3 regions of the Kineococcus endophyticus genome follow, and region 2 is predicted to be linked to each of the others. Evidence: riboswitches for the same ligand, from Rfam matches in the RefSeq annotation. Region 2 holds a riboswitch; each other region holds the start of a gene.
What was found. A riboswitch is a leader RNA that binds a small molecule or an ion and turns the genes downstream of it on or off. The one in region 2 is predicted to bind S-adenosylmethionine.
Positions count from the first base shown of each region.

Region 1: another riboswitch for S-adenosylmethionine. It lies ahead of sfnG (dimethylsulfone monooxygenase SfnG); the one in region 2 lies ahead of AB1207_RS05400 (MFS transporter).
Region 3: another riboswitch for S-adenosylmethionine. It lies ahead of AB1207_RS15980 (acyl-CoA dehydrogenase family protein); the one in region 2 lies ahead of AB1207_RS05400 (MFS transporter).

Region 1 covers NZ_JBFNQN010000007.1:28,600-38,660, reverse strand. The annotation lists gene AB1207_RS11095 (acyl-CoA carboxylase subunit beta) at 1-1,071, shown strand, start outside; gene AB1207_RS11090 (acyl-CoA carboxylase subunit epsilon) at 1,068-1,334, shown strand; gene AB1207_RS11085 (metallophosphoesterase family protein) at 1,460-2,590, shown strand; gene AB1207_RS11080 (AAA family ATPase) at 2,587-5,304, shown strand; gene idi (isopentenyl-diphosphate Delta-isomerase) at 5,267-5,797, opposite strand; gene AB1207_RS11070 (N-acetylmuramoyl-L-alanine amidase) at 5,817-6,572, opposite strand; gene sfnG (dimethylsulfone monooxygenase SfnG) at 6,790-7,935, opposite strand; SAM riboswitch class I at 7,946-8,028, opposite strand; SAM riboswitch class IV at 8,189-8,298, shown strand; gene AB1207_RS11060 (methionine ABC transporter ATP-binding protein) at 8,473-9,492, shown strand; gene AB1207_RS11055 (methionine ABC transporter permease) at 9,492-10,061, shown strand, end outside.
Region 2 covers NZ_JBFNQN010000003.1:246,744-256,804, reverse strand. The annotation lists gene AB1207_RS05405 (LLM class flavin-dependent oxidoreductase) at 1-513, opposite strand, end outside; gene AB1207_RS05400 (MFS transporter) at 510-1,853, opposite strand; SAM riboswitch class I at 1,847-1,949, opposite strand; gene AB1207_RS05395 (SGNH/GDSL hydrolase family protein) at 2,155-2,949, shown strand; gene AB1207_RS05390 (alpha/beta hydrolase) at 3,032-4,147, shown strand; gene AB1207_RS05385 (electron transfer flavoprotein subunit alpha/FixB family protein) at 4,197-5,183, opposite strand; gene AB1207_RS05380 (electron transfer flavoprotein subunit beta/FixA family protein) at 5,180-5,983, opposite strand; gene AB1207_RS05375 (FAD-dependent oxidoreductase) at 5,985-7,382, opposite strand; gene rarD (EamA family transporter RarD) at 7,450-8,502, shown strand; gene AB1207_RS05365 (bifunctional lysylphosphatidylglycerol flippase/synthetase MprF) at 8,560-10,061, shown strand, end outside.
Region 3 covers NZ_JBFNQN010000011.1:18,653-28,713, forward strand. The annotation lists gene AB1207_RS15955 ((deoxy)nucleoside triphosphate pyrophosphohydrolase) at 1-342, shown strand, start outside; gene AB1207_RS15960 (BCCT family transporter) at 443-2,140, opposite strand; gene typA (translational GTPase TypA) at 2,393-4,285, shown strand; gene mshB (N-acetyl-1-D-myo-inositol-2-amino-2-deoxy-alpha-D-glucopyranoside deacetylase) at 4,403-5,470, shown strand; gene AB1207_RS15975 (AAA family ATPase) at 5,650-7,617, shown strand; SAM riboswitch class IV at 7,822-7,933, shown strand; gene AB1207_RS15980 (acyl-CoA dehydrogenase family protein) at 7,987-9,249, shown strand; gene AB1207_RS15985 (GNAT family N-acetyltransferase) at 9,342-10,061, opposite strand, start outside.

The sequences.
Region 1 (10,061 bases), on a different contig from region 2:
TCGGCCGGCGGCGCCGTCTACTCCCCCGCGCTGACCGACATCACGGTCATGGTCGAGGAGACGTCGCACATGTTCGTCACCGGCCCGGACGTCATCCGGACCGTGACGGGCGAGGACGTCGGCTTCGAGGAGCTCGGCGGCGGGCGCACGCACGCCACCCGCTCCGGCGTCGCGCACCACCTCGCCGAGAGCGAGGACGAGGCGATCGAGTACGTCCGCGAGCTGCTGTCGTTCCTGCCCTCGAACAACCTCTCCGAGGCGCCGCTGCTGGCCCCCGAGCACGAGCGGGACCTGCACGTCGACGAAGACGACCTGCGGCTGGACACGGTCGTGCCGGACTCCCCCAACCAGCCGTACGACATGGCCGCCGTCGTCGCCGCCGTGCTCGACGACGAGGTCTTCCTGCAGGTGCACGAGCTGTTCGCGCCGAACGTCCTCACGGGCTTCGGCCGCGTCGAGGGCCGGCCCGTCGGCGTCGTCGCCAACCAGCCGCAGCAGCTGGCCGGGACGCTCGACATCGACGCCTCCGAGAAGGCGGCGCGGTTCGTCCGCCTCTGCGACGCGTTCAACGTCCCGGTGCTCACCTTCGTGGACGTGCCGGGCTTCCTGCCGGGCACCGACCAGGAGTGGAACGGCATCATCCGGCGCGGCGCGAAGCTGCTCTACGCCTACGCCGAGGCGACCGTCCCGCTCGTCACCGTCATCACGCGCAAGGCCTACGGCGGCGCCTACATCGTCATGGGCAGCAAGGAGATGGGCGCGGACGTCTGCCTCGCCTGGCCGAGCGCCCAGATCGCCGTCATGGGCGCTCAGGGGGCGGTGAACATCCTGCAGCGCAGCGCGTTGAAGACCGCCGCCGAGAACGGCGAGGACGTCGACGCCACGCGCCGCGAGCTCGTCGACGACTACGAGCTGCAGCTCGCCAACCCGTACGTCGCGGCCGAGCGCGGGTTCGTCGACGCCGTCATCGCGCCCAGCCAGACGCGCGTGCAGGTGGCGCGCGCGCTGCGGGCGCTGGCCACCAAGCGGGCCACGCTGCCCGCCAAGAAGCACGGGAACATCCCGCTGTGAGCCCGGAGGACCGGAGGGACGTGGAGGACGCGGTGTCGATCGGCGAGCTGCTGGGGTCCCTGCGCATCGAGCGGGGCAACCCCGGACCCGAGGAGCTGGCGGCCCTCACGGTCGTCCTGACCCACCAGCTGCGCAGCAGCGCCGCGCCCGTCGCGCCGGTCGTGCCCGCCCCGGCCTCGCGGTGGGCCGACCGCCGGCACGTGCTCGGCCTGCCGCCCGCCCCCGGACAGGGGTCCTGGCGGGCCAGCGCCCTCCCGCGCTAGCCCCCGCGCCGGCCCACCTCCACGAGCCGCGGCGCGTCGGCGGGGTCGTGTCGGAGGCCTCGCCTACCGTCGGGCACATGGCGTCGAACACCGGCTCGAACAGCCCGCACCCCACCCCCGGTGAGGTGCGCTTCGTGCACACGGCCGACTGGCAGCTGGGCATGACCCGGCACTTCCTCGACGCCGACGCCCAGCCCCGCTACACCCAGGCCCGGCTCGACGCGCTGCAGCGCATCGCCGCGGTCGCTCGCGAGCACGAGGCGGAGTTCGTCGTCGTGTGCGGGGACGTGCTGGAGTCCAACGCCGTCGGCCCGAAGGTGCTGGCCCGCACGGCCGACGCGCTCGCCGCCTTCGCGGGGACACCGGTGCTGCTGCTGCCCGGCAACCACGACCCGCTCGACGCCGGCTCCCCCCTGCGCGCGCTCGCCGCCTGGCCCGGCCTCGGCCACGTGCACGTCCTCGACACCCCAGGGCCGGTCGCGGTGCGCGAGGGCGTGGAGGTCGTCGCCGCACCGTGGACCTCCAAGCACCCGACGCACGACCTCGTCGCGGCCGCGACCGAGGGCCTGGAGGCGGACGGCACGCTGCGCGTCGTCGTGGGCCACGGCGCGGTCGACGAGCTGTCCCCCGACCGCGAGGACCCGGCGCGCATCGCGCTGGCGCCGCTGGAGGACGCCGTCGCGGACGGCCGCCTGCACTACGTCGCCCTGGGCGACCGGCACTCCACGACGCAGGTCGGGCGGTCGGGCGCCGTCTGGTACTCCGGCACCCAGGAGGTCACCGACCGCCTCGAGACCGACCCGGGCAACGTCCTCCTCGTCACGGTCAGCGACGCTTCGCCGCCCAAGGTGGAGCCGGTCCACGTGGGGCGCTGGGCGTTCCCCGTCGTGCGCGCCGAGCTGGACTCCGCCGCGGACGACGACGCGCTGGGCCGGCGCCTGGAGGCCCTGCCCGCCAAGGACCGCACGGTGCTCACCCTCGCGCTGACGGGCACGCTCACCGTGCGCGCCGGCGCGGCCCTGGACGACCTGCTCGCCGCGCAGGCGGACCGGCTCGCGGGCCTGCAGCACTGGGCCCGGCACAGCGACCTCGTCGTGCGGGCCGACTCCGACGAGCTGGCCGACCTCGGTGTCGGGGGCTACGCGGACGCGGCGGTCGCCGAGCTGTCCACCCTCGCCGCCGGCGACGGGCCGGACGCCGCCGCGGCGCGCGACGCCCTCGCCCTCGTCTTCCGGCTCGCCGGGGCCGCCCGGTGAGGATCCACCGCCTGGTGCTCGACGACTTCCGCGGCGTCGCGCACCGCGAGCTCGTCCTGCCCGAGCGCGGTGTCGTCGTGCTCGAGGGGGCCAACGAGGTCGGCAAGTCCTCCACCCTCGAGGCGCTCGACATGCTGCTCACCGAGAAGCACAGCTCGCGCAAGGCCGCCGTCCTGGCCGTCAAACCGGTGCACCGGGACGCGCCGAGCGCCGTCGAGGCCGAGATCAGCACGGGGCCCTACCGGTTCACGCTGCGCAAGCAGTGGCACAGCAGGCCCGCGACGACGCTGACCGTGCACGCCCCGCGGACCGAGCAGCTCACCGGCGACGAGGCCCACCAACGGGTCCGGGACATCCTCACCGAGACCCTCGACCAGGACCTCTGGGACGCGCTGCGGGTGCTGCAGGACGCTTCCCCCGGTGCCGCCCGCGCCGACGCGGCCCTCAGCGGCAGTTCCGCGCTGGCCGCCGCGCTCGACGCGGCCGCGGGCTCGGCGCCGGTGGACGCGTCGGGCGAACGGGCGCAGTCGCTGCACGCGGCGGCCGCCGAGCGGGCCGGGCAGTTCTGGACCGCGACCGGGCGCCCGACCGGCCGGCACCGGACGTGCGCCGAGGAGCTCGCCGCCGCCCGCACCGAAGCCGCACGGGCGCGCGAGGCGCTGGACCTGCTGTCCGACGACGCCGACCGGCACGCCGAGCTGACCGCCGACCGCGCGGACGTGCAGGCCGAGCTGACCGTCCGCGCCGAGGAGGCCACGGCGCTGGGCGAGCTGGTCGCCGACCTGGCCGGCCGCCGGGAACGGCTCGCCGCCGCCCGGGAGCGCTCGTCCGCGGCCGCGCGGGCGGCCGCGGAGGCCCAGGGTGCCCTCGCGGTGCGGCGGCGCGAGGCGGCGGACCTGGCCCGCCGCACGGCCGCCCTGGACCAGGACGTGGCGCGGGCGGCCGAGCTCGGCCCCGCGGCTGAGGCCGACGAGGCCGAGGCGGTCGCCGCCGCGACGGCCGCCCAGGAGCACGCCGCAGCGCAGGACGCGGCGGCCGAGGCCGCCGACGCCGCCCACGAGGCGGTGCGCCGCGCCACCGACCGCGCCGCCCTGCGCCGGGTCCGCCGGCGGCTGGCCGCCGTCGCCGCGGCCGCCGACGAGGTCCGGACGGCCGCCGCGGCGGTCGCCGGGCTGCGCGTGGACGCCGCGACCGTGCGGTCGATCGAGGCCGCCGACGACACCGTCCGCCGGTTGCGGGCCCGCGCCGAGGCCGTCGCCGCCCGCGTCGTCGTGGAGGCGACCGCCGTCGAGGTCCTCGTGGACGGCCGCCCCGTCGCGGCGGGCACGGTGGCCGAGCACGCCGCGACCCGGCCGCTCAGCGTCGACGTCGCCGGGTTCGCCACGGTGCGCGTGCTGCCCGGCGCCGACACGGGGCCGGTGGCCGACGAGCTGGACGCCGCCGAGGCCGGGCTGCGTGAGCTGCTGGCGGCCGCGGGCGTCGAGGACGTCCCCGCGGCCCGCGCCGCGCACGAGGAGCGGCGCGCGGCCCAGGCCGCCGTCGACCTCGCCCGCGCGCAGCTGTCCCAGCTGACGGCCGACGCGGACGCCGACGCCCTGCGGGCCGAGGCCGAGCGGCTGGCGGCCGACCTCGGGACCGGTCCCACGACCGGCCCGACGACCGGCCCGACGACCGGCGAGGACGACCTCCCGGCGCTGCGCGCGGCGGAGGCGGCGGCCCGGGAGGCGGTGCAGGAGAAGCGCTCCCGCGGCCGCGACGTCCAGGCCCGTGCCGCCGCCCTCGCCCGGACCGCGGACGGGCTGGCCCACGAGCTGACGGCCCTGCAGACGCGGCTGGAGCTGTCGCGGACCGAGGTGGCGACCGCCGCCGAGCGGCTCGCGACCGCCCGGGCCGCCACCGGCGACGCCGAGCTGGAACGGGCCGCGGCGGAGACCGGTGACGCGGCCGCCCGGACGGACGCGGAGGTCCGGGCCCTCGAGACCGACCTCGCCGACCGGGACGAAGCGACCGTCCTGCGCCGGGCCCGCGAGGTGCAGACGGCCCTCGACGCGCTCTCGGGGCGCCGGGACGAGCTCGACGACGCCCTCGTGCTGCTCGAGGCGAAGCTGTCCGTCATGGGCGGCGAAGCCCGGCAGGAGGCGTGGGACGAGGCCGAGTCGCGCGTGCAGCGGCTGGCCGAGGAGCAGGCGGGTCTGGAGCGTCGCGCCGCGGCGGCCCGGCTGCTGCTGCGCACGCTGGACCGGCACCGCGACACCCAGCGCCGCCGCTACGTCCAGCCGTTCACCGACCGCCTCGAGGAGCTGGGACGCACGGTGTTCGGCGAGACGTTCGCCATCACCCTCGACGACGACCTGCGGATCGTGCAGCGGACGCTGCACTCCAGGACCGTCGCCTACGAGCACCTGTCGACGGGGGCCAAGGAGCAGCTGGCGGTGCTGGTGCGGCTCGCGTGCGCCACCCTGGTCGACCCGGCCGACGGCGTGCCCGTCGTCCTGGACGACGCCCTCGGGCACACCGACCCCGAGCGGCTGAAGCGGCTCGCGGCCGTCTTCGAGCACGTGGCCCCGACGACGCAGGTGCTGCTGCTGGCCCCGGGGCCGGGACTGCACACCGACCTGCCGGGCGCCGTCGTCCTCCGCCTCGACGACGGCCCGGGCGAGGGGTCGGGACCGGCGGTCAGAACTCCTGCAGCTGCAGGCGCATCCACGGGCTGAACGGGCCGGGTTCGGCGGCGACCTCGGCCCGCAGCTGGGCGAGGTCCACCCAGCGGTAGTCGTCGACCTCGCTCGGGTCGAGGGCCAGGTCCCCGGCGAGGCGGGCGGTGAAGACGGGGCAGATCTCGTTCTCGACGGTCCCGTCGGCCATGACGGCGCGGTAGCGGAACGTCGGCAGCAGGGGCTGCACGTCGGTGACGGGGGCGCCGAGCTCCTGCACCGAACGCCGGGCCACCGCGTCGGCGGGTTCCTCCCCCGGGCCGGGGTGGCCGCAGAAGGAGTTCGTCCACACGCCGGGCCACGTCCGCTTCACGGCCGCGCGGCGGGTCAGCAGCGTCCGGCCCGCCCCGTCGACGATCCAGCAGGAGAAGGCCAGGTGCAGCGGGGTGCTGGTGTGGTGCACGTCCGCCTTCGGCGCCGTGCCGCAGGGCGTGCCGTCCTCCGTCAGCAGGACGACCAGTTCGACGGTCGGGTCGGCGGGAGCGAGGGTCACCCCCGCACCGTAAGCCGTCTCACGGGGTGCTGCGCGCAAGGAAGGCCGCGACACCCGCGGCGATCCCCTCCGCGGCGCGCTGCCGGAAGGCCGGGTCGCTCAGTTGCGCCGCCTCCCGCGCGTTGCGCATGTTGCCCGCCTCCAGCAGCACCGCCGGGGTCCGGGCGAGGTTCAGCCCGGCGAGGTCGGAGCGCCGGGTGAGGCCCGGCTCGACGAGGTTCCCCGGGTAGTCCGCCCGGGGCAGGCCCGTCGCCGTGGCGAAGGCCGGGAGCAGGTCGCGCGCGGCCACGTCGGACGGGTCCAGGACGGCGCGGTTGCCGCCGTCGGGGGCGAGCGCGGGTTCGGCCACGTGGAACCCGGTGGCGTCCGCGGGTGCGCCGTCGGCGTGGATCGACACCGCGAGGGCGGCGCCGGCGTCGTTGGCGACCGCCGCGCGCTCGTCGACGCACGGACCGACACCGGTGTCGTCGGTGCGGGTCAGGACGACGGTGGTCCCCCGGGCGCGCAGCAGGGCCGCAGTCCGCTGGGCGACGTCGAAGGTGAAGGCGTGCTCGGGGTACCCGACGTCGGTCTCGGTGCCGGTGGTGTTGCAGGGCTTCTCGAAGCCGCCGGCCGGGACGAGAGCGTCCACGACCGCGGGGTGGGCGGCGTTGCCGCCGTTGTGCCCGGGGTCCAGCACGACGACCGGAGCGCCCGCCCGCACCACCGGGGCCCTGGACGGGGTGGTCGGGCTCGGCGTCACGGCGCCGGTCGCCGACGCCACCGTCGACGCCACCGGGGACGCCTCCGCGGACGACGGCACGGACGAGGGTGACGACGGCTGCACTGACGGGGTGGAAGGGGTCGCGCTCGACAGGGGGCTCGACGTCGAGGGTCCCGGGGCCGCGGGCGCCGGTGCGGAGCAGGCGCTCACCAGCAGCAGCGCGAGGAGGGGGACGGACCGCACAGCGCGAGCGCGCGGCACAGCCGTCCCCCTCCCCGGCACGGGCGGGTCAGGCCGGGACGGGCTGCGTCGCCGCGACGACGGCCTCGTCGAGCTCGGCGCCGAGCTGCAGGTCCTCCCCGGCGGCCAGGCGCGCCTCGAGCTCGCGCACCCGCGGGATGACGAGCTCGCCGAACGCCTCGACCTCCTCCTTGACGTGGAGGAACCCCAGGAGCAGCAGGTCGACGCCCACGAGCCGGTAGGCCAGGACACGGCGCGCCACCTCGTCGGGGGTGCCGACGAGGCCGGTGCGGAACCCGTCGTTGTACTGCACGAGGTCGCGGAACTCGCTGTCCGCCCACATGCCCTTGCCGTCCTTCGTGGAGTTCCCCGCCTCCTGGACGGCGGCGCCGAAGCCCTCGACCTTGGTGCGGTCGGCCTTGGCGATGATCTCCTCGAGCACGGCCTCGGCCTCCTCGCGCGTGTCGCGCACGAGGGCGAAGCCGTTGAGGCCGAAGCGGACGGTGCGGCCGTTCTGGGCGGCGAGGGCGGAGACCTCGCGGACGCCCTGGGCCGCGCCGGCGAGGGACTTGCCGTTCATGAAGTACCAGTCGCTCACACGGCCGGCCATGGCCTGTGCGGCGCTGGAGTTCCCGCCCTGGAACAGTTCCGGGGCGACCTTCGGCTGCGGCCGGAACGTGATGTCGGTGGCGTTGAAGAAGTCGCCGGACTGGCTGTAGCCGTCCTCGCTCCACACCCCGCGCAGCAGTTCGATGAACTCCTCGGACTGCTTGTAGCGGTCGTCGTGCTCGTGCCACGTGACGCCGAGCTGTGTCGCCTCGTTCTTGAACCAGCCGGACACGATGTTCAGCGCCAGGCGGTTGTCGGTGAGTTCCTGCGTGGTCGCGGCGAACTTGGCGAGCACACCGGGGTGCCAGAAGAACGGGTGGACGGCGGCGATGACCTTGAGGCGTTCGGTCGCCAGGAGCAGGGCCAGGGAGAACGAGGTCGACTCGTGCTGGGCGTCGGCGCCGTAGGAGGCGAGGTAGCGCACCTGGGTCAGGGCGTACTCGAACCCCACGCGCTCGGCGGCCTTGGCGACCTCGACGTTGTAGGCCGGGTCGTGGCTCGTGCGCTGCTCGATCGTCGAGACGACGAGGCCACCGGAGACGTTGGGGACCCAGTAGGCGAACTTCAGGGGCTCGTGCAGGGGCATCGCGGCGCGTCCTCCATCGGACCTGGCGGTAGCACCCCCGGGGGGTTGCTGCGGCGTCGTCGAGCCAGGTCTCTCAGCCGCTCTGGATGGGATCCACCGCAGCGTACCTCCTCCCCCACCCCGGAGCGGCCGCCGCTTTTCGGAACCTGGACTCGGACCGTTGCGGCGCAACGCATGCCGGAGAACCCTTTCCGGACGCCGATCGTCCGGAACCGCTTGACGACGATCTCGGACGGCTGTCAGAGTCCCCCCAGGTCATGAGCGCCAGCGTCAAGCCCCGGCTCGCTGGCCGGCAACCCTGGTTCGTCACGGGGTGCTCCGGGTGAGGACCAGGTCCGCAGGTGGTGCGGGCAAGGACGAACTTGGAGTTCCCGTGTCGAAGGCCTGTCCCCGCTCCCGCTGAGCGCACCCCTCTGCTCGCCCCCCGTCCGGACCCGGCGCACCCGCCGGGCCCGCGATCCCCCCTGCCCGGACTGCCGGACCCCCTGCTGGACCCCCTGCTGGACCCCCTGCTGGACCCCCTGCCCAGGAGTCGTCGTGATCGAACTGCGCCACCTCACCAAGACGTACGGGGACCCCCCGCACGCCACGACGGTCCTCGACCGTCTCGACCTCACCGTGCCCGCCGGCAGCATCACCGCCGTCGTCGGGCCCAGCGGTGCCGGGAAGAGCACGCTCGCCCAGTGCGTGACGCTGCTGACGCGGCCCACGTCGGGGTCGGTCGTCGTCGGCGGCCAGGACCTCACCCAGCTCGGCGCGGAGCGGCTGCGGGAGGCGCGGCGCCGCATCGGGACGATCTTCCAGAGCGACGGTCTGCAGACCCGCCGCACGGCCGCGCAGAACGTCGAACTCCCCCTGCGCTACCTCGGCGTCGTCCCCCGGGACCGGAAGCGGCGCGTCGCCGAGCTCCTCGAGCGGGTCGGGCTGGCCGGGCTGGCCGACCGCTACCCCCACGAACTGTCGGGTGGGCAGCGTCAGCGCGTCGGCATCGCCCGCGCCCTCGCCCTGCGCCCCGGCGTGCTGCTGTCCGACGAGGCGACGTCCGGGCTGGACCCGCAGGCGACGGCGTCGATCACGGGTCTGCTGCGGGAACTGCGCGACGACCTCGGCCTGGCGATCCTGTTCATCACCCACGAGATGGACACCGTCGTGGACGTGGCCGACGCCGTCGCCCGCCTGGACCACGGACGCATCGTCGAGGCCGCACCCCTGCTCGACGTGCTGCGCGACCCGGCCTCCCCGGTCGGGGCGGCGCTGCTGCCCCGCCGCGGCGTGGGCGACGCGGGCGGTCTGGTCGTCTGGGAGGTCCACTACCGCGGCGACGACGTCCCGGCCGACTGGCTCACCGCGGCCTCGCGCGAACTCGGCCACGACCTCGCCCTGCTCGGGGCGTCGGTCGGGACCGTCGCCGGACGCACCGTCGGGCACGCCACCCTCGGCGTCCCCGCGATGGTCGACCCCACCGCCCTCACCGCCGCCCTCGACCGCCGCGGCCTGCACGCGCAGACCCCGGCGACCACCCCGGCGACCACCCCTCGAGAACTGGACCTCGTGTGATCCCGCTCAGCGTCGCCGCCGCCTCGGACCTCGACACCCCGCTGGCGCAGATCCCCGCGCTCATCGCGCCGGCGCTCCTCGACACGCTGCTCACGGTCGGCATCGTCATGACGATCGTCGTCCTGCTCGGCGTGCCGATCGGCGTCCTGGTGCACAACCTCGCCCCCGGCGGGCTGTTCGAGCACCGGGCCGCGCACACCGTCCTGTCCTGGGTCGTCAGCACCGGCCGGTCGCTGCCGTTCCTCGTGCTGATGGCCGCGCTCGTCCCGTTCACCCGGTTCGTCACCGGCACGAACATCGGCATCCGCGCCGCCGTCGTCCCGATGGTCCTGGCCGGCACGGCGTTCTTCGCGCGCATCGTCGAGAACTCCCTGCGCTCGGTGCCGCCGCACCTCGTCACGGTGGCGCAGGCCTCGGGAGCCTCTCCGCTGCAGGTCGTCACGACCGTGCAGCTGGCCGAGGCCACGCCGTCCATCATCGGCGGGCTGACCATCAACACCATCGCGATGATCGAGTACTCCGCGATCGCCGGGACCATCGGCGCCGGCGGCATCGGCTACGTCGCCGTC
Region 2 (10,061 bases):
CCAGAGCTTGTAGCAGACCTCGAGGTACTCCTCGGCGACGTCGTAGCGCTCGTCGTGGGCGACCTGGGCGGTGAACCCGAGGTTGCGGGCGGCGGAGTCGAGGTACCCCGTGACGACGTTCCAGGCGATCCGGCCCTCGGTGAGGTGGTCGAGCGTCGTGAGCCGGCGAGCGAGGGAGTACGGCTGCTCGTACGTCGTCGTGACGGTGAGGCCGAACCCGAGGTTCTCGGTGACCGCCGCCATCGCCGACACCGCCGCGAGGGGGTCGTTCACGGGGACCTGCGCCGCGGCGCGGACGGCGGCATCGCGGGACCCGCCGTACACGTCGTAGGTGCCGAGGACGTCGGCGAGGAACAGCGCGTCGAAGCCGCCGCGCTCGAGCAACCGGGCGAGGTCGGTCCAGTGCCGCAGCGTGCGGTAGTCGGCGCTGCGGTCCTCCGGCCGGCTCCACAGGCCGGCGGCCTGGTGCCCGACGCAGGCCATGGCGAAGGCGTTGAGGCGCAGCGGTTTCACGGGGTGGGACCCTCCAGGGGCTCGTGCGCGGTCTCGCGCGTGCAGGCGGCGGCGACGGTCGTGAGGACCGCCAGGAACGTCAGGTAGCCGGCGACGAGCCAGGGCGAACCCCCGCCGGCGGCCAGCAGCGACGCTGCGACGAGCGGGGTCAGGCCCCCACCCAGGACGGCCCCGATCGAGTACCCCAGGGACGCGCCGCTGTAGCGCGTCCGGTCGTCGAACTGCTCGGCGAAGAACGCGCCCTGGGCGCCGTACTGGCTGTCGTGGCCGAGGTTGACGGCGACGACGACCGCCCCGACGACGAGGGCCGTGGACCCCGTGTCGAACAGCAGGAACGCGGGGACGGAGAACACAGCCGTCAGCACCGACCCGGCCAGGTAGACGGGGCGGCGGCCGACGCGGTCGGACAACCACCCCCAGAACGGGGTCGTCGCCAGGCTCAGCACCGACGCGACGAGCACCGCGAGCAACCCCACGTCCGCCCCGTCCGCACGCACCTCGCTGCCGAGGTAGCTGAGCGCGAAGACGGTGTAGAGGACGTAGGACCCGTTCTGCCCCAGCCGCATCCCGGTCGTGACGAGGACGCCGCGGCGGTTGGTGCGCAGGACCTCCGCCACCGGGCGGCGGGCGGTCGCCTCGGCGTCGCGGACCGCGGCGAAGGTGGGCGACTCGGTGACCTTGAGCCGGATGAGCAGGCCGACCACGACGAGGACGGCGCTGGCCAGGAACGGCAGCCGCCACCCCCAGGCCAGGAACGCGTCGTCGTCGGTGAGGGAGCGGGTCAGCCAGAACCCGCCGCTGGCCAGCACCATGCCCGCGGCCGAGCCCGTCTGCGGGATCGCACCGAACAACCCGCGCCGTCCCGTGGGGGCGTGCTCGACGGCCAGCAGGACGGCCCCGCCCCACTCCCCGCCCGCCGAGAACCCCTGCAGCAGACGGCACAGCACGAGCAGGACCGGAGCCCAGACGCCGATCTGGGCGTGCGTCGGCAGCAGGCCGACGGCGGTCGTGGAGACGCCCATGACGAGGAGGGAGGCGACGAGGACGGCCTTGCGGCCCACCCGGTCGCCGACGTGCCCGGCGACGGCCCCGCCGAGCGGGCGGGCCAGGAAGCCGACGGCGTAGGTGGCGAACGCCGCGACGACACCGACGGCCCCGCCCACGTCGGGGAAGAACAGCGGGCCGAGCACGATCGCCGCCGCCGTCCCGTAGAGGTAGTAGTCGTACCACTCGATCGTGGTGCCGACGAAGCTGCCGAGGGCCGCACGACGGCGGGCCGTGCGGGCCGCCGGGCGGGTGCGGACGTCGGGGGACTGCAGGGCGCTCACGAGATCTCCCATCGGTCCTGGCGGAAGCACCTGTCCCGCCCCACGTCGGGGACGGGATGGTTGCTGCGACGTCGACGAGCCAGGTCTCTCGGTCGCTCTGGATGGCTGCGGCGAACGTACCCCACCCCGCACCGGGTACCGCAACACGGGCGGGTGGGTGGCGGGTCCGGCCGCCCGGCCGCCGTGGCCCCCGTCGGGGGGTCCCGGGCTGGCGCGACGGGGCCGGTGGGCCGACCATCGAGGGTGCCGGGTCCGGTCCGTCCCTCCCCCGATTCACGGGTCGATCACAGGTGGTGATGCCACAGTGCGGAGCGTGAGACCTCTCCGCTTCGGCGCCGTCGTGCTGCTCCTGCTGGGCAGCATGGCCGCCTCCCTGCCCGAGGAGACGGTCGCGGCCGCGGGCGGCGCGCGTGCCGAGGGGCCCCTGCGCCCGACGCGGGTCGTCTCCCTCGGCGACTCCGTCCCCACGGGGGCCCAGTGCGACTGCTCGCCGTTCCCCGTCCTCGTGGCGGCGGACCTGGCGGCCCCCGGGCAGCGCGTGGGGCTCGAGCAGCTCGCCGAGGACGGCGCGACGTCCGACGACGTCGCGGCCACCGTCGAGGACGACCTGTCGGACTTCTCCGCCACCGACGTCGTCCTGCTCGAGGCCGGCGCCAACGACCTGGCCGACCTCGCCGACGGCTCGGACCCACTGCCGGACGAGGCGCAGGTCGACAGCGCCGCCGCCGAGGCCGTCGCCACGGTCTCGGCCACCGTCGACCGCATCGTGCCCACCGGGGCGCGGGTCGTCGTCCTGGACTACTGGGCCGTGGGGCTCGACGGGGCGGTCGCCGACCAGGAGTACACGCCCGCCGAACAGGCCGTGCAGGACCAGCTGACGGACTCCTTCGACGACCAGCTGCAGGCCGCCGTGGACGCGAAGGGCGCCCGGGTCACGTTCGTGGGCCTGCGGCAGGTCTTCCACGGCGACGACGGGAGCCTGGACCCCACGCCGCTGCTGGCCGACGACGGGGACCACCCGAACGCGAAGGGCCAGCGGGCCATCGCGGACGCCGTGCTCACGGCCCTGTCCTCCGAGCGCGCCACACGTTCACCGAACATCCGCTGAGAACGCGCCATCCCGGTCCCTCACTCCCCCATGATCGGGAGGAACGCCCACCGGCGTTCGCAGGTACGGGGGGAGTTCCACGGTGGGTCTGTCGAGTCCGGTCACCCAGTGGGTGGCCATCGGGGTGGCGTGCGCGGCACTGGTCGCGATCGTCGTCGGCTGGAGGCTGCTGGCGCGGCGGGGGGTGCTGGCGCTGCTGGGCCGGGCGGCCTCGCTCATCGCGGTCAACCTGACCGTCCTCGTGGCCGTGTTCCTCGTCGTGAACTCCAAGTTCGGCCTCTACTCCGACTGGGACGACCTCCTCGGCATCCAGTCCGCGCAGTCCGCCACGACCACGACGACGTCCGGCGGGGGCACCGGCGGCACGACGACCGTGAGCGACCCGAAGGCCGAGCAGATCGCGGGCTACGACGGCCGCGTGTTCCGCGCGCAGGTGCCCGGACCGGCGTCCGGCGTCACCGGGACGGTGCTCGTCATGCTCCCCGCCGGGTACGGGAAGGCACCCGCCCCGGCGGGCGGGTACCCCGTCATCGAGGCCTTCCACGGCTACCCGGGAACCCCGCAGCAGTGGCTGGAGGCGATGGACGTCATGCCCTCGGTCGACGGCGCCGTCGCCCGCCGGCAGATCGTGTCGCCCATCCTGGTGTTCCCCGACCTGGAGATCCCCGCGGGCCGCGACACGGAGTGCGTGAACGGCGGACCCGGTGAGCCGCAACTGGAGACGTGGATGTCGAAGGACGTCCCGGACTGGGTCGAGAGCCACTACCAGGCCGCCCGCACGGCCAGTTCCTGGGCGACGATGGGCCTGTCGATGGGCGCGTGGTGCGCCAACCAGATGACGATGCTGCACCCGGACCGGTTCGGGGCGACGATCTCCTTCGGCGGGTACTTCAGGCCGAACTTCGGGTCGTGGAAGCCGTTCGCGCTGAACAGCCCCGCGGGGCAGCGGCTCGACCTCGTGACCCTGGCCAAGGTCAGCCCGCCCGCCGTGCGCGTGTGGGCCTTGGCCTCCAAGAGCGACTCGCTGTCCTGGCCGTCGACGTCGGCCCTGGCCGCGGCCGCGCACGGGCCGCTGCAGGTGACGATGGTGACCCAGCAGCAGGGCGGGCACCGCACGAGCATCTGGGCCGGGTTCGTCCCGCAGGCCCTGGACTGGCTGGGCGAGAACCTGCAGGGTTTCGCGCCGACGTCGGCCTGAGGCCCTCCCGCGCCCGGGAACCGGGCGCGGGGCCGCCTCGACGACCGGGTCAGCCGCGACGGCGGCGGAGTTCGGCGGTGAGGGCCGGCAGGACCTCGGTGAGGTCCCCGACGATCCCGTAGTCGGCGAACTCGAAGATCGGGGCGTCGGGGTCGCTGTTCACGGCGACGACCGTCGCGGACGCCGCCATCCCGCCCTTGTGGTGGACGGCACCGGAGACGCCGAGCCCCACGTACAGGCGCGGGGAGATCGTGACGCCCGTCTGCCCGACCTGCGCCTCGTGCCCGATCCAGCCCTCGTCCGTGGCGACGCGCGTCGCACCGACGGCACCGCCGAGCACGTCGGCGAGCTCCTCGACGCCGGAGAAGTCCCCCTCGACGCCGCGGCCGCCCACGACGACCACCTCGGCCTCGGCCAGCGGGGGCCGTTCGCTCGTGGGACGGCGCGTGCGCGAGACGACGGTCACCGCCCGGGCCGCGGCCGACGCCTCGGCCGTGTGCCGGACGACGGACGGCTCCGCGGCACCGTCCTGCGCGACCGCCTGCACGGCGTGCGGGGCGACGGCGACGACGGCGAGCGGCCCGGTGACGGCGCAGGCCGTGTCCCAGGCACCGGCCAGGACGGACTTGTGCGCGGTCCAGCGGCCGTCCTCGAAGGCCACGCCCGAGGCGCCCGTGACGACACCCGCGCCGGTGCGGACCGCGAGCCGGGCGGCCACTTCGCGCCCCTCGAACGTGGACGGGACGAGGAGCAGCCCGACGTCGCCGATCGCGGGCAGGACCGTCTGCAGGGCGTCGACGACGGACGCCGTCAGCTGCGCGTCGGCACCGTCCACCGCGACCTCGTGGACGGCGTCCGCGCCGTGGGCGGCGAGCTCGGCGCTGGGGGCCGAGTACCCCACCCACACGGCGTGGACCTCGAGGCCGAGACCGCGGGCCAGGGTCAGCAGCTCCAGCGCCGTCGGGCGCACGGCGCCGTCGAGGTGGTCGACGAGGACGGCCACCCGGCCGGCCGCGCGGTTCTCCTGCTCGCTCACGCGAAACCCTTCTGCGACAGGTAGTCCACCAGGGCGGGCACCGTCTCGGCGTCCCCGGTGACGAGGACGCGGTCGGGCCGCTCGGGGCGTTCGACGGCGTGGACGACGCGCGTGGCGGAGCCGGCCGGACCCACCGCGGACTCCGCCAGGTCCAGGTCGGCCAACGTCCACGTGGTCACGGGCTTCTTGCGCGCAGCCATGATCCCCTTGAAGTTCGGGAAGCGGGCGCGGAACGCCTGGTCGGTCACGGACAGCACAGCCGGCGTCGGGGCCGTGAGCTCCTCGACGTCGGTGGAGGTCTCACGCCGCACCGACACGACCCCGTCGGCCACCTCGATGCGGTCCGCGAGCGTCAGCTGGGGCCAGCCGAGCAGCTCCGCCAGCGCCGCCGGCACGAGCGAGGTCAGCCCGTCGAGGGCGGCCATCCCGGCCACGAGGACGTCGACGGGCTGCTCGGCGTGCAGCTTGGCGACCGCCGCGGCCAGGACGCGCGCGGTCGCGATGGCGTCGGACCCCGCCACGGCGTCGTCGTGCACGTGCACGGCGGTCGACGCGCCCATCGCCAGCCCGCGGCGCAGGGACTCCACGGCAGCGCTCGGGCCGACCGTCAGGACGGTGACGTCGTGGCCCTCAGCCGGGAACCCGGCGGCCTCGGCCGTCCGCAGCCCCGCCTCGACCGCGTCCTCGTCCAGCTCGTTGAGGGTGTCGTCGTCCCCGCCCCGCACGAGCAGGCCGTCGGACCGCAGGGAGCGGGGCTGCTGGATGTCGGGGACGTGCTTGACGCAGACGACGACCCGCACCTCAGGCCTCCCCGGCCCCGGCGCGGCGCGAGGCCGCGATCATGTCCTCGCGCGAGACCACCTTGACGCGCTCGCGGCCGCGCGGTTCCCCAAGCGAGCGCTCGTAGGCGTCGAGGGTCTCCCACTCGGTCCAGGTCAGGACCTCCACACCCTTGCCGCGCAGGAAGTCCAGCACGGCCTGGGGGTCCGGCTCGCTCGCCTGCGGCAGCTGCGCGGCGTCGGAGACCAGGTGCCGGACCGTCTCGGAGGCGTCCGACTTCGTGTGGCCGATGAGGCCGACCGGACCGCGCTTGATCCAGCCGGTGCAGTAGACGCCCGGCAGGGACCCGCCCTCGGGGTCGGTGACCCGGCCCTCGTGGTTGGCGATGACGCCGGCGAGGGCGTCGAAGGGCACGCCCGGCAGCGGGGAGCCGAAGTAGCCCACCGCGCGGTAGACGGCCTGGACGTCCCAGTCGTGGAAGTCGCCCGTGCCCTCGACCGTGCCGTCGCCCACGAGGCGCGTGCGCTCGGTCCGCAGGCCGCTCACGTGGCCGCCCGCGTCGGTCAGGACCTCGGCCGGGGCGTGCAGGAAGTGCAGGTGGATGCGCCGCGAGGCGGTCGACTCGCCCTCCTTCAGCGTCCAGTCGGTCAGCGTCTTGACGACCTGCCGGGTCTGGTTGGAGGAGGCGATGGCCTGCTCGGAGCCCTCGTCGAAGTCGAAGTCCTCCGGGTCGACGAGGACGTCGACGTCGGGGACGTGACCGAGTTCACGCAGCTCCAGCGGCGAGAACTTCACCTGCGCGGGCCCGCGACGGGCGAAGACGTGCACGTCCGTGACCGGCGAGGCCTTCAGCACCTCGTAGACGTTGTCCGGGATCTCCGTCGGGAGGAGGTCGTCGGCGTGCTTGGCGAGGATGCGGGCCACGTCGAGGGCCACGTTGCCGGCGCCGAGGACCGCGACGCGCTCGGCGTCCAGCGGCCACGTGCGCGGGTAGTCGGGGTGGCCGTCGTACCAGGAGACGAAGTCGGCTGCGCCGTAGCTCTCCGGGGCGTCCACCCCGGGGATCTCCAGGCGCGCGTCCTCGATGGACCCCGTCGAGAAGACCACCGCGTCGTAGTACCGCTGGAGGTCCTCGAGCGTGACGTCGGTGCCGAAGTCGACGTTCGTCAGGAGGCGGATGTCCCCGCGGGACAGCACCTTCTCGAGGGCGACGATGATCTGCTTGATGCGCGGGTGGTCCGGCGCCACGCCGTACCGGACGAGGCCGAAGGGCGCGGGCAGCCGCTCGATGAGGTCGATGCCGACACCGTCGAACCCGGTGCCCGACAGGTCGGCCTTGGAGAGGATGTCCGAGGCGTAGATCCCGGCCGGTCCGGCTCCGACGACGGCGACGCGCAGCGGACGGTTCGAATCGGTCACAGGTCTCGGTGTCCCTCTCGGTCGGTGCTCCAGCGCGGAGCGGGGTGGTGAGCGCGAACGTGCGTAGGTGAGCCTAACGCCGCGCGCCGACACGACCGTCGTCACGATGGCTCCTGTGGACCACCTGGACGACGACAGGGGCGGAACCCGCCCGGCGCACACACGGATCGTTCACCGGCAGGACGGCTCCCGCAACGGGACGACGGGCTCCCCCGGCTCCCCGGGACTGGCCGGGGTGTCGATGGGGCTCGCCTGCTACGTCCTGTGGGGGCTGTTCCCCTTCTACTTCCACGCGCTGCGCTCGGCCGGCGCCGTCGAGCTGCTGGCCTGGCGGATCGTCTTCTCCCTGGCCCTGTCCGTCGTCCTCGTCACGGTGCTGCGCCGGTGGGCGCGCGTCCTGGCCGTCCTGCGCGACCCCGCGCAGCGCGGGCTGCTGGCCCTGGCGGCGCTCGCGATCGCCGTGAACTGGGGCGTGTACGGCCTCGCCGTCGTCACCGGTCACGTCCTGGAGGCGTCGCTGGGGTACTTCGTCAACCCGTTGCTGACGGTGCTGCTCGGCGTCCTCGTGCTGCGCGAACGGTTGCGGCCCGGGCAGTGGGCGGCCGTCGGGGTGGGGCTCGCCGCGGTCGTCGTCATCACCGCGGACCTGGGGCGGCTGCCGTGGATGGCGCTGACCCTGGCCGTGTCCTTCGGCACGTACGGCCTGCTGAAGAACCAGCTGGCCCGCCGGGGCGCGGGCGTGGACCCGCTGACGGGGCTGACGGTCGAGACGGGTGTCCTCCTCGTGCCGGCCGTCGTCGCGCTCGCCGTGCTCGGCGACCGCCTGACGTTCGCCGGCGAGGGGTCGCTGCACACGACACTGCTCGTCCTGGCGGGCCCGACGACGCTCGTGCCGCTCGTCCTGTTCGCGGCCGCGGCGGCCCGCGTCCCGCTGACGGTCGTCGGGATGCTCCAGTACGTCACGCCCGTCCTGCAGTTCGTGGCGGCGCTGCTGCTCGGGGAGACGATGCCGACGTCGCGCTGGATCGGCTTCGGGCTCGTCTGGGCGGCGCTGGTCCTGCTGACGGCCGACGTCCTGCGGAACCAGCGACGGGTCAGGGTCCCGGAACCCCCGGGCTGACCTCGGGACGTCCTGTGCCGCTGCGGTGAGGGCGGCCGAGACAGCAGACTGAGGTCCGTGCTCCCCCCGCTCCTGGCCGGACGTGCCCGTCGCGACCGCACCCGTCGCCTCGGCGCCGGGGCCGTGGCCGTGCTGGCCGTCCTCAGCATCCTCTCCGCGATCACCCCGCCCGCCCGCGAGCGGTTCGGCCCGCTGCTGGAGGTGCTGCCGCTGGGCGTGCCCCTGCTGAGCAAGACGGTCCTCGTGCCCGTCTCGCTCGCGCTGCTGCTGCTCGCCGGGGGGCTGCGGCGGGGACAGCGGCTCGCGTGGGGCACGACGATCGGGCTGCTGGGCGCCTCCGTCGTCCTGCACCTCGTCAAGGGCATCGACGTGGAGGAGGCCGCGCTCAACGTCGTGGCGCTCGTGTGGCTCGTCGCCAACGCGCGGGCGTTCCCGGTGCTGCCGAGCCCGGCCCGTGCCCGGCGGGCGGTGCGTGTCGTCGTCGTCGGGACGGTCGTCACCCTGGCGGTGTCCGCGGCGCTCGTCGTGGCCGTCGGGGAGGAGCGCAACCCGCGCGAGACGACGGCGGCCGTCGTCGAGCGGCTCATCGGCGACGAGAGCCGCCCGCTGCCGCGGCTGCGCGGCAACGCCGACCACGTGTTCCTGCCGCTGCTGAACCCCTCGCTGCTGGCGCTCGGCCTGGCCCTGCTCGTCGTCCTGGCGTGGCTGCTGTTCAGCCCGCACCGGGCCCCGCGGTTGAGCGCCGAGCAGCGCCTCGCCCTGCGGGAGCGGGCCCGCGCCGTCGTCGCCGCACACGGCGGCGACACCCTCGACTTCTTCGCCCTGCGCGACGACAAGGACTTCTTCTTCGCCACCTACCCCGAGGGCGAGGGGGTGGTCGCGCACAGCGTCCGCAACGGCGTGTGCCTGGTCTCCCCCGACCCCATCGGGCCCGAGGAGCGGCGCGGGGCCCTGCTCATGGACTTCCTCGAGCACGTCGAGCGGTCCGGGTGGTCGGTGGCCGTCGTCGGTGCGTCGGCGGACTGGCTCCCGTCCTACGAGGCGGTCGGGCTGCGCCCGGTCTACCTCGGCGACGAGGCCGTGCTCGACTGCTCGAAGTTCTCCCTCAAGGGCTCGTCGATGAAGAGCCTGCGCGGGTCGGTGAACCGCGTCACCAAGGCCGGGATCACGGTGACCTTCCACGACGGCGCGACGCTGCCCGCCGAGGTGAAGGAGGAGCTGCTGTCGATCTCCGGGCAGTCGCGGCACGGCGAGGCCGAGCGCGGGTACTCGATGACGCTGTCCCGGCTGTTCGACCCCGCCGACGAGGGCGTGCTCGTCAGCGTCGCCCGCTTCGAGGACGGCCGCCCGGCCGGTTTCATCCAGTGGGTCCCGGCCCCCCTGGTGCAGGGCTACTCGCTCGACGTCATGCGCCGCTCGACCGCCGAGGACGTCCCCAACGGCCTGACCGACGCCCTCATCGTCGCGACCGCGGCGCACCTGGCGGAGAACGGGATGCGCGGCCTCGGCCTGAACTTCGCGGTGCTGCGCGAGGTCGTCGCCGGGGAGCGCGAGGGCAC
Region 3 (10,061 bases), on a different contig from region 2:
CGGCGCAGCGCACCGCCGGCGCTCGCGGGGAAGTGGGAGCTGCCCGGGGGCAAGGTCGAGCCGGGGGAGACGCCGCAGGAGGCGTTGCACCGCGAGCTGGCCGAGGAGCTCGGGGTCGTCGTGCGGCTCGGGGACGAGGTCGTGCACCCGGACGGCGCGTGGCCCCTGACCCCCGACCTGGAGATGCGCGTGTGGTTCGGCGTGCTCGTGCGCGGGACGCCGGAACCCCTGCAGGACCACGACGAGCTGCGGTGGCTGGAGCGCGGGAGCTGGGCCGGCGTCGACTGGCTGCCCGGCGACGTGCCGCTCGTCGCGGCGATGGAGCGGCTCGCCCGGCCCTGACGGGCCGCCGCCCTGGACGCATCGTCGGCACCTCGCTCCCGTTCAACGGGAGCGAGGTGCCAACGATCGTCCCCCCGGGCGGTCGCCGGGGCCGCGCGGGTCAGCGGGAGGGTTCGGCGCCCGGGGCGGGCGGCGTGGCCTCGACGTGGGTCGGGACCGGGCTGTCCCAGTCGCTGTCGGCGGCCGTCACCTTCGGGTCGCGGCGGTCGCCGCGGCGGCGCTGGGGCGAGGTGATCTTCGGGTCGCGGGCGAGGTCCTTCACGAGCGCGACCGCCATGAGCGCCATGACCACGAGGAACGGGGCCGCGGCGATGATGGTGATGTCCTGCAGCGCTTCCAGACCGCCGGCGAAGAACAGCACGATGGCGACCAGACCCATGAGGCCGCCCCACAGCGCGACGAGCCACTTCTGCGGTTCGTCGACGCCGTAGGAGCTCAGCGAACCCATGACGATGCTCGAGGCGTCGGCGCCGGAGACGAAGAAGATCGCCACGAGCACGACGACGAGCACGGACGTGAACCCGGCCCACGGGAACTGCTGCAGGAACGTGAACATCTGCGACTCCTGGTTCGCGATGCCCGCGATGTCGGCGCCGCCGGCGCCGTCCACGAACTTGCGCTGCAGGTCGATCGCGGCGCCGCCGAGCACCGAGAACCACACCAGGCTGACGGCCGTCGGGACGAGCATGACGCCCACGATGAACTCACGGATGGTGCGGCCCTTGGAGATCTTGGCCAGGAAGGCCCCGACGAAGGGCGTCCACGACACCCACCACGCCCAGTAGAAGAGCGTCCAGGCGCTCAGCCAGTCGGTGCCGCCGAAGGCGCCCGTGCGGGTGGCCATCGTCGGCAGCGCGGCGAGGTAGTTGCCCGCCGAGGCCGGGATGAGGTTGAGCATGAAGACGGTCGGGCCGACCACGAAGAGGAAGAACAGCAGCGCCAGGGCCAGCACCATGTTGGTGTTGGACAGCCACTTGATGCCGCGCTCGATGCCGCTGATGGCCGAGACGATGAAGCAGACCGTCAGGACGGCGATGATGAGGACCTTGACCGTCGTGGAGTTGGCGATGCCGAAGACCTCGGTGAGGCCGCCGTTCATCTGCGCCGCGCCCAGGCCGAGGCTGACCGCCGAGCCGAACAGCGTCGCGAAGATCGCGAAGACGTCGATGACGCGCGCCGCGCTCTTGCCGCGGCGGCCGCGCAGCAGGGGGGCGAAGGCCGCCGAGAAGCCGCCCGCGCGCTCCTTGCGGTAGCTGGAGTACGCCAGGGCGAGCCCGACGACGGCGTAGATCGCCCACGGGTGCAGGCCCCAGTGGAAGAGCGAGTAGTTCATCGCCTCGGTGGCGGCGGCCTGCGAGCCGGGGGTCTGGTCGTTCTGCGGGACCGTCATGAGGTGGGTCACGGGCTCGGTCACGCCGTAGAACATCAGGCCGATGCCCATGCCGGCGGAGAACATCATCGCGATCCACGACGCCCGCGAGTGCTCGGGGCGGTCCTCGTCGCGGCCGAGGCGGATGCGGCCGAAGCGGCTGAAGGCCAGGACGAGGGCGAGGACGACGAAGCCCGTCGCCCCCAGCACGAAGGCCCAGCCGAAGTCGCCGACGACGACCTGCAGGACGGCGTCCGCGCCGGACTTCAGCTGGGTCGGCCAGACGGCGCCGACGATCAGGAAGAGGACCACCACGCCCGCGGCGACCGCGAACGTCCGCTTGTCGACGGGTGGACGTCCGGCTGCTCCGGCGGGGCCGGGTGAGGGGGTGGACGACGTGCCGGTTCGGTGCTCAGGCGGTGCGGACATGAGGGCGAGGGTGGCACGGAATGGCTCGTCCGGGCCACCCGGCGATGATCAGAACGGACTACCGGACGAGCGTTTCCGCAGGTCAGAGGGTCGTTCAAGAGTGAAGGACCGCGCGCCCGTCCCGGGGGCCGGAGGGCGCGGATAGACTGTGGTGTCAACCCCTCCCGGCCCGGCCGCGCTCTCGACTGCGCAGCGGGGTGGAGCCCGTCGCGGAGCCGACGACCAGACCACGAGAAGCGGATCGAGAACCTGATGCCCCTGAGCACCCGCGAGGACCTGCGCAACGTCGCGATCGTCGCCCACGTCGACCACGGCAAGACGACGCTCGTCGACGCGATGCTCTGGCAGTCCGGCGCGTTCCGCGCGGGCTCCGACGTCGCCGACCGCGTCATGGACTCCGGCGACCTCGAGCGCGAGAAGGGCATCACCATCCTCGCGAAGAACACCTCGGTCCGGTACGCCGGCCCCGGTGCTCCCGAGGGCGGCATGACCATCAACATCATCGACACCCCCGGCCACGCCGACTTCGGTGGTGAGGTCGAGCGCGGCCTGTCCATGGTCGACGGCGTCGTCCTGCTCGTCGACGCCTCCGAGGGCCCGCTGCCGCAGACCCGCTTCGTGCTGCGCAAGGCGCTCGCGGCCGGCATGCCCGTCGTCATCCTCGTCAACAAGGTCGACCGCCCCGACGCGCGCATCGCCGCCGTCGTGGAGGAGACGTACGACCTCCTGCTCGACCTGGCCGCCGACGTCGAGGGCATCGACGCCGACAAGCTGCTCGAGGTCCCCGTGGTCTACGCCTCGGCCAAGAACGGCCGTGCGTCCCTGACCCAGCCCGAGGACGGCGGCCTGCCGGACTCCGAGGACCTCGTCCCGCTGTTCCAGACGATCCTCGACACCATCCCGGCGCCGACGTACGACCCCGAGACGCCGCTGCAGGCGCACGTCACCAACCTCGACGCCTCCCCGTTCCTCGGCCGCCTCGCGCTGCTGCGCGTGTTCTCCGGTGAGCTCGTCAAGGGCCAGACCGTCGCGTGGTGCAAGCACGACGGGTCCATGGAGCGCGTGCGCATCACCGAGCTGCTCGTCACCGAGGCCGTCAGCCGCGTGCCCGGCGAGAAGGCCGGCCCCGGCGACATCGTCGCGGTCGCCGGGATCGAGGGCATCACCATCGGCGAGACCCTCGCCGACCCCGAGGACCCGCGCCCGCTGCCGCTCATCACCGTCGACGAGCCCGCCATCTCGATGGTCATCGGCACCAACACCTCGCCGCTGGCCGGCCGGGTCAAGGGCTCGAAGGTCACCGCGCGCCTGGTCAAGGACCGCCTCGAGTCCGAGCTCGTCGGCAACGTGTCCATCCGCGTCCTGCCCACCGAGCGCCCCGACGCCTGGGAGGTCCAGGGCCGCGGTGAGCTGGCGCTGGCGATCCTCGTCGAGCAGATGCGCCGCGAGGGCTACGAGCTGACCGTCGGCAAGCCGCAGGTCGTCCTGCGCAAGGACGAGAACGGCAAGACGCTCGAGCCCTTCGAGAACCTGACGATCGACTCCCCCGAGGAGTACCTGGGGCCGATCACCCAGCTCCTCGCCGCCCGCAAGGGCCGCATGGAGACGATGACGAACCACGGCACCGGCTGGGTGCGCATGGAGTTCTACGTCCCCTCCCGCGGGCTCATCGGCTTCCGCACCGAGTTCCTCACCGACACCCGCGGCACCGGCATCGCGCACGCGCTGTTCGCGCAGTACGACCACTGGGCCGGCGAGATCCGCACCCGCCAGTCCGGCTCGCTCGTCGCCGACCGCGCCGGTGTCGCCACTGCGTTCGCGATGACGAACCTGCAGGAGCGCGGCCAGATGTTCATCGAGCCCACCTCCGAGGTGTACGAGGGCATGATCGTCGGGGAGAACTCCCGCGCCGACGACATGGACGTCAACATCACCAAGGAGAAGAAGCTCACCAACATGCGCTCGTCGACGTCCGACGAGTTCGAGCGCCTCATCCCGCCGCGCCACCTGTCCCTCGAGCAGTGCCTGGAGTTCTGCCGCGAGGACGAGTGCGTCGAGGTGACGCCGGAGGCCGTGCGCATCCGCAAGGTCGAGCTGGACCAGACCCAGCGCGCTCGCGCCACGTCCAAGGCCAAGCGCAGCTGACGCCCTGACGCCTCCGCAGAGCCCCGCGAGCCCCGTGCTCGCGGGGCTCTGCGCGTTCGGGGCTGCGGCGCGGCGGGTGTGATCGCGGGCGGGGGGCTACCGGGCCAGGATGGGGACATGACGACGACACCTCCCGAACGGCCCGACGACGCCGGGGCGGCGGTGGCGGGGCGCGACCCGCTGGAGATCGCGGCGGACGTCGTCGAGGACGCGCTGGGGGAGCTCGACCCCGAGGCGCTCGCGGCGATGGACGCCCTGGACCAGCCCCGGCGCATCCTCCTCGTCCACGCGCACCCGGACGACGAGACGATCGGCACCGGCGCGACGATGGCGCGCTACGCCGAGGCGGGAGCGAGCGTCACGCTGCTCACGGCCACCCGCGGGGAGCTGGGGGAGGTCATCCCGGCCGAGCTCGCCCACCTGGACCCCGACGCCCTGGGGGAGCACCGCACGCACGAGCTGGCGACGGCGATGGAGGCCCTCGGGGTCACCGACCACCGCTTCCTGACGCGTCCCGACGGCTCGGGGTACCGGGACTCGGGCATGGTCTGGCTCGCGCCGGGGCAGGCCGCGTCGACGACGGTGGACGGCGGGGAGGTCGACCCGCGGGCGCTCACGGCGGCCGACCCCGACGAGGTCGCCGCGCAGGTCGCGGCCGTCGTGCGCGAGGTGCGTCCGCAGGTCGTCGTCACCTACGAACCGGGCGGCGGGTACGGCCACCCCGACCACGTCCGGGTGCACGAGGCCACCGTGCGCGCCCTGGTGCTGGCGGCGGGTGACCAGCACGACGGGACGGTGCCGTGGCAGGTCGCGAAGGTCTACGAGATCGTCCAGCCCGAGTCGGCCGTCCGGGTGGCGTTGCGCGCCCTCGCCGGGACCGGGGCCGCGGGCGCCGGGGACCCCGACGGGACGCTGCCGAGCGTCGTCGTGCCCGACGGGGAGGTCACGACGGTGGTCGACGGCACGGGACAGCTGCCCGCCAAGCTCGCCGCGCTGCGCGCCCACGCCACCCAGGTCGAGCTCGACCTCGACGCCGACGTGCCCGTCATGCGCCTGTCCAACGGTGTGCCGCAACCGGTCTGGCCGACCGAGCACTTCCGCCTGCGGCACGGCGTGGCCTCGGGGCCGTTCGACGCCGACGGTCGGGAGACGGACCTGTTCGCCGGCGTCGCCCCCGCGGAGTGACGCGGCGCTAGCACACCGCGGCGTCGTGCGCCGGGTGATCGGTTCGACACGTTCCGTTGCTCCGGGCGGGTGAACGCGATCGTCCGAACGCGTCACGGTGGGTGGCCGTGCGTGAGGGGCCGGGGTTGGCTGGACCCACGTCCGGAACCCGCCGGGCGTGATCCGAGGAGGAGCGGCCCGTGGCCCACGTCCTGCGCGCCCCCGACGCCCGGCGCACGTCCGAGCAGCCCGCCCGTCACGGCGCACCCCGCGCCGGCCGCGACAGCGCCGACGTCGGCCGGCTGCGCGAGCGCAACCGCCGCCGCCGCACCCGGACGCTGCTGCTCGTCGTGCTCGCCGCGCTGCTCGTCCTCGACGTCCGCCTGGCCACCGGCGGGTCCCTCGTCCCGGACCTGCCGGCCGTCGACCCCCTGTACCTCATGATCGGCGTCTTCTTCGCCTTCATGATCGCGCTGATGCTCGGCCAGACCCTCGTCTCCGGGCGCTCGCCGCACGTCGTGTACCGGCCCGAGCAGATCGACGTCTCCCTCGACGACGTCAAGGGCCTGGACCCCGTCAAGGAGGACGTCGAGCGCAGCCTCGACCTGTTCCTCGGCTCGCGCACCTTCCGCAGCCGCATGGGCGGCCGTCCGCGCCGCGGCCTCCTCTTCGAGGGCTCGCCGGGCACGGGCAAGACGCACATGGCCAAGGCCATGGCGCGCGAGGCGGGCGTCCCGTTCCTCTTCGTCTCCGCGACCAGCTTCCAGTCCATGTGGTACGGCGCGACGGCCCGCAAGGTGCGCTCCTACTTCAAGGCCCTGCGCAAGGCCGCCCGCCGCGAGGGCGGCGCCATCGGGTTCATCGAGGAGATCGACGCGATCGCCGGTGCCCGCGGCGGCATGAGCTCGATGACCGCCGCCACGACCGCGAGCGTCATGGGCTGCGGTGGCCTCACCAACCTGCCCATGTCCCTGCCGGGTACCGCTCCCGCGACGGGACACGCTGCGCTGCAGACCGAACGGCTCGCCTCCAGCGAGGGTGCCAGCGGCGTCGTCAACGAGCTGCTCGTGCAGATGCAGTCCTTCGACGAGCCCACGACGTCCGAGCGCCTGCACGGCTGGTTCGTCGACACGGTGAACCGGTTCCTGCCCGCCGACCGCCGGCTCCAGCGTCCCGTCGGCGAACCCGTCGAGGTCCTGATCATCGCCGCGACCAACCGCGCCGACGCCCTCGACCCGGCGCTGCTGCGCCCCGGCCGCTTCGACCGCCGCATGACCTTCGGTCTGCCGGACAAGGCCGGTCGCCGGCAGCTCGTCGACCACTTCCTGGCCCGCAAGGCCCACGAGGCGCCCCTCGACGAGGCCGAGCGCCGCGACGCCCTGGCCGGCATCACCAACGGCTACTCGCCGGTGATGATCGAGAACCTGCTCGACGAGGCCCTCGTCAACGCGGTCCGCCGCGGCGGCGACGGCATGAGCTGGGCCGACGTCGAGCACGCCCGGCTCGTCACCGAGGTCGGCCTCGGCCAGCCGGTCGCCTACACCGACCACGAGGCGCGCCTCATCGCGACCCACGAGGCCGGGCACGCCGCCGTCGCGTGGCTCGTCGCGCCGCAGCGGCGCCTGGAGATCCTCACGATCGTCAAGCGCGCCAGCGCCCTCGGGCTGCTCGCCCACGGTGACGCCGAGGACGTCTACACCCGCTCGCGCACCGAGCTGGCCGGCATGATCAAGATCGCCTTCGGGGGGCAGGTGGCCGAGGAGCTGTTCTTCGGCGACGTCTCCACCGGTCCGGCCGGCGACCTGCAGTCGGCGACGTCGGTCGCCGCCCAGATGGTCGGCTCCGCGGGCATGGCGGGCACGCTCGTGTCCTTCGCCGCCGTCCAGCAGGGCGCCTTCGCCGACGGCAACCTCGTCTCCCGCGTCCTGGGCGACTCCGAGGGCCGCCGCCTGGTGGAGAACCTGCTGCGCGAGCAGAAGGAGGCCGTCCGCGAGCTGCTCGGTCGCCACCGCCACCTCGTCGAGGCGCTGCGCGACGCGCTGCTGGAGCGCCACGAGCTCATCGGCCACGAGATCACCGACGTGCTCCAGGCCGCGCAGGCCGAGCACGCGTCGGCTGCCCCGCAGCGGGTCATCGACCTGCGCGACCCCGCCGACCGGCGGATCTGAAGGCTCGTCGCGACCGGGACCCGGAGGGGAGTCCCGGTCGCGACGCAGGACCTCGCGACGGCACCGGAGCCGGGGGGCTGAGCTCCGGGGGGCGGTCGTCGCGAGTGGGGCACGGGAGCGGGGCACCCCGGGGGGCTGGGGTGCACCGCTCCCGTTCGGCCGTGCGCTTGAACCGGACCGGCAGGGTCTGGTTTCCTGCTCCCAGGTCATGAGCGCCAGCGCGAAGCCCCGGCTCGCTGGCCGGCAACCCTCCTCGTCGTGGGGTGCCCCGGGTGACGACCTGACCCTGGTGCTCCGGCACGGGTAAGGACGAACGGTCCCCGCGCCGCCGGCCCCCCGCCCGGGCCCTCCGCGACCGAGGAGACCCCGTTGACCAGCGACACGCTGACCGCCACCACCCAGTCCGCCGCCGAGCGCTTCGCCCCGCTCTTCGCCCGGTTCGCCGAGGGCGTCGTCGCCCGCGAGCAGGACCACGAGCTGCCGCGCGCGCAGGTGCGCGACCTCCTCGAGGCCGGGTTCGGCCGGCTGCGGGTGCCCGTCGCCGAGGGCGGGGAGGGGCTGGACCTCGTCGAGTTCGCCGACCTCCTCGTCGACCTGGCGGCCGCGGACTCCGCTCTGCCGCAGGTGTTCCGCGGGCACATCGCCTGGGTCGAGCAGGTGCTGAGCCTGCCGGCGGGGGAGTACCGGTCGCGCTGGGTCGAGCGCGTCGTCGCCGGTGAGCTCGTCGGCAACGCGTGGAGCGAGGTCGGGGACGGCGTCACGGGCCGGCAGCAGACGGTCGTGACCACCCGCGACGGGCGCACCAGCGTCAGCGGCCGCAAGTACTACACGACCGGCACGATCTTCGCGGACTGGACCGACGCCACCGCCCGCCGCGAGCTCCCGGACGGCTCCTTCGAGACCGTGACCGTCCTCGTGCCGGTCCACGCCGAGGGCGCGAGCGTCTCCGACGACTGGGACGGGTTCGGGCAGCAGCTCACCGGCACCGGCACCCTCGTCCTGGACGACGTCGAGGTGGACGCCGCCGACGTCGCCCCGTTCACCGACCGGTTCCGCTACCAGACGGCGCTCTACCAGCTCGTCCTGCTCGCGGTGCACGCCGGCATCGCCGCCGCCGTCGAGCGCGACACCGGCGCACAGGTGCGCGGCCGCACCCGCAGCTACACCCACGGCCTCGCCCCGCTCGTCCGGAACGACGCCCAGGTGCTGTCGGTCGTGGGGGAGATCTCCGCGACCGCCTTCACGGCCCGCGCCCTCGTCCGCGCTGCGGCGCAGGCCGTCCAGGGGGCCGCCGACACCGCGCACCTGCCCGGCACGGACGCCGACCGCGAGGCCAACGTGCTGGCCGAGATCCGCACGGCGCAGGCCCAGGTCGTCCTGTCCGAGACCGTCCCGCGCGCCGCGACGCTGCTCTTCAACACGCTCGGCGCGTCCGGCACGTCCCGCGCCAAGGACCTCGACCGGCACTGGCGCAACGCACGCACGGTCGCCTCGCACAACCCGGTGGTCTACAAGCAGCGCATCGTGGGGGACTGGTCGGTCAACGGCACCGAGCCGCCCTTCGTCTGGGACATCGGCACCCACGCGTCCGTGGACGCCGCGGCGGTGCGGTCGCAGGAGACGGGTCGGTAGTCCGGTGGCGAACGGGATGTCTGCACGCCGGGCCCCGAAAAGCGTCTTCTGAGCGCTTTCCCGGTCCGACGTGCAGACATCCCGTTCGCTCGTCAGCGCTGCGGCGCGACCCGGTAGTGGTAGGCGTGGTGGACGGTGAACCCGACGCCCGCGTACAGCGCCCGCGCGGCCGCGTTGTCGCCCTGCACCTGCAGGTAGGTCGACGCGGCGCCGCGCGAGCGGGCCCAGTCCGCGACCTCGGCCAGCACCCGCCGGCCGAGGCCGCGGCGCCGGTGCGAGGGGAGCGTCTCCACGGCCGTCACCCCGGCCCAGCCGGGGGACAGGGACCCGCGGGCGATCGCCACCGTCGTCCCGCCGTCCGTCCCGGTGTCGACGATCCGCACGAACACCTGCTCGTCGGCCGAGACGAGGATGCGGCGTCCGGCCGGCGGCACCGTCGGCAGCCCCTGGTAGTGGTACCGCTCGAGCCAGGCGTCGTCCGGCTCGGCGGACGTCTCGACGCGCAGGCCCGCGGGCAGCGGGACCTCCGCGGCACCGGGCAGGTCGTCGGTCGCGGCGGTCAGCACGACCGTCGGCGTCCGGACGGTCCAGCCGGTCGCGGCCAGCAGGTCGACGAGCGCGGTGCCCTCGCCCAGCCCGCCGTCGGGGTGGGCGACGGCCACGAGCGGCTGCAGCCCGCGGGCGGTGTGGAAGTCCACGACGGCGGCGACCGCCTCGCGCAGCGGCAGGCCCGGGTCCCCGAGCGCCAGGGCCGAGTTGGCCCGGCCCGTGAACCCCTCGCTCGCCCGCAGGCGCCAGCCGCCGAGGTCGAC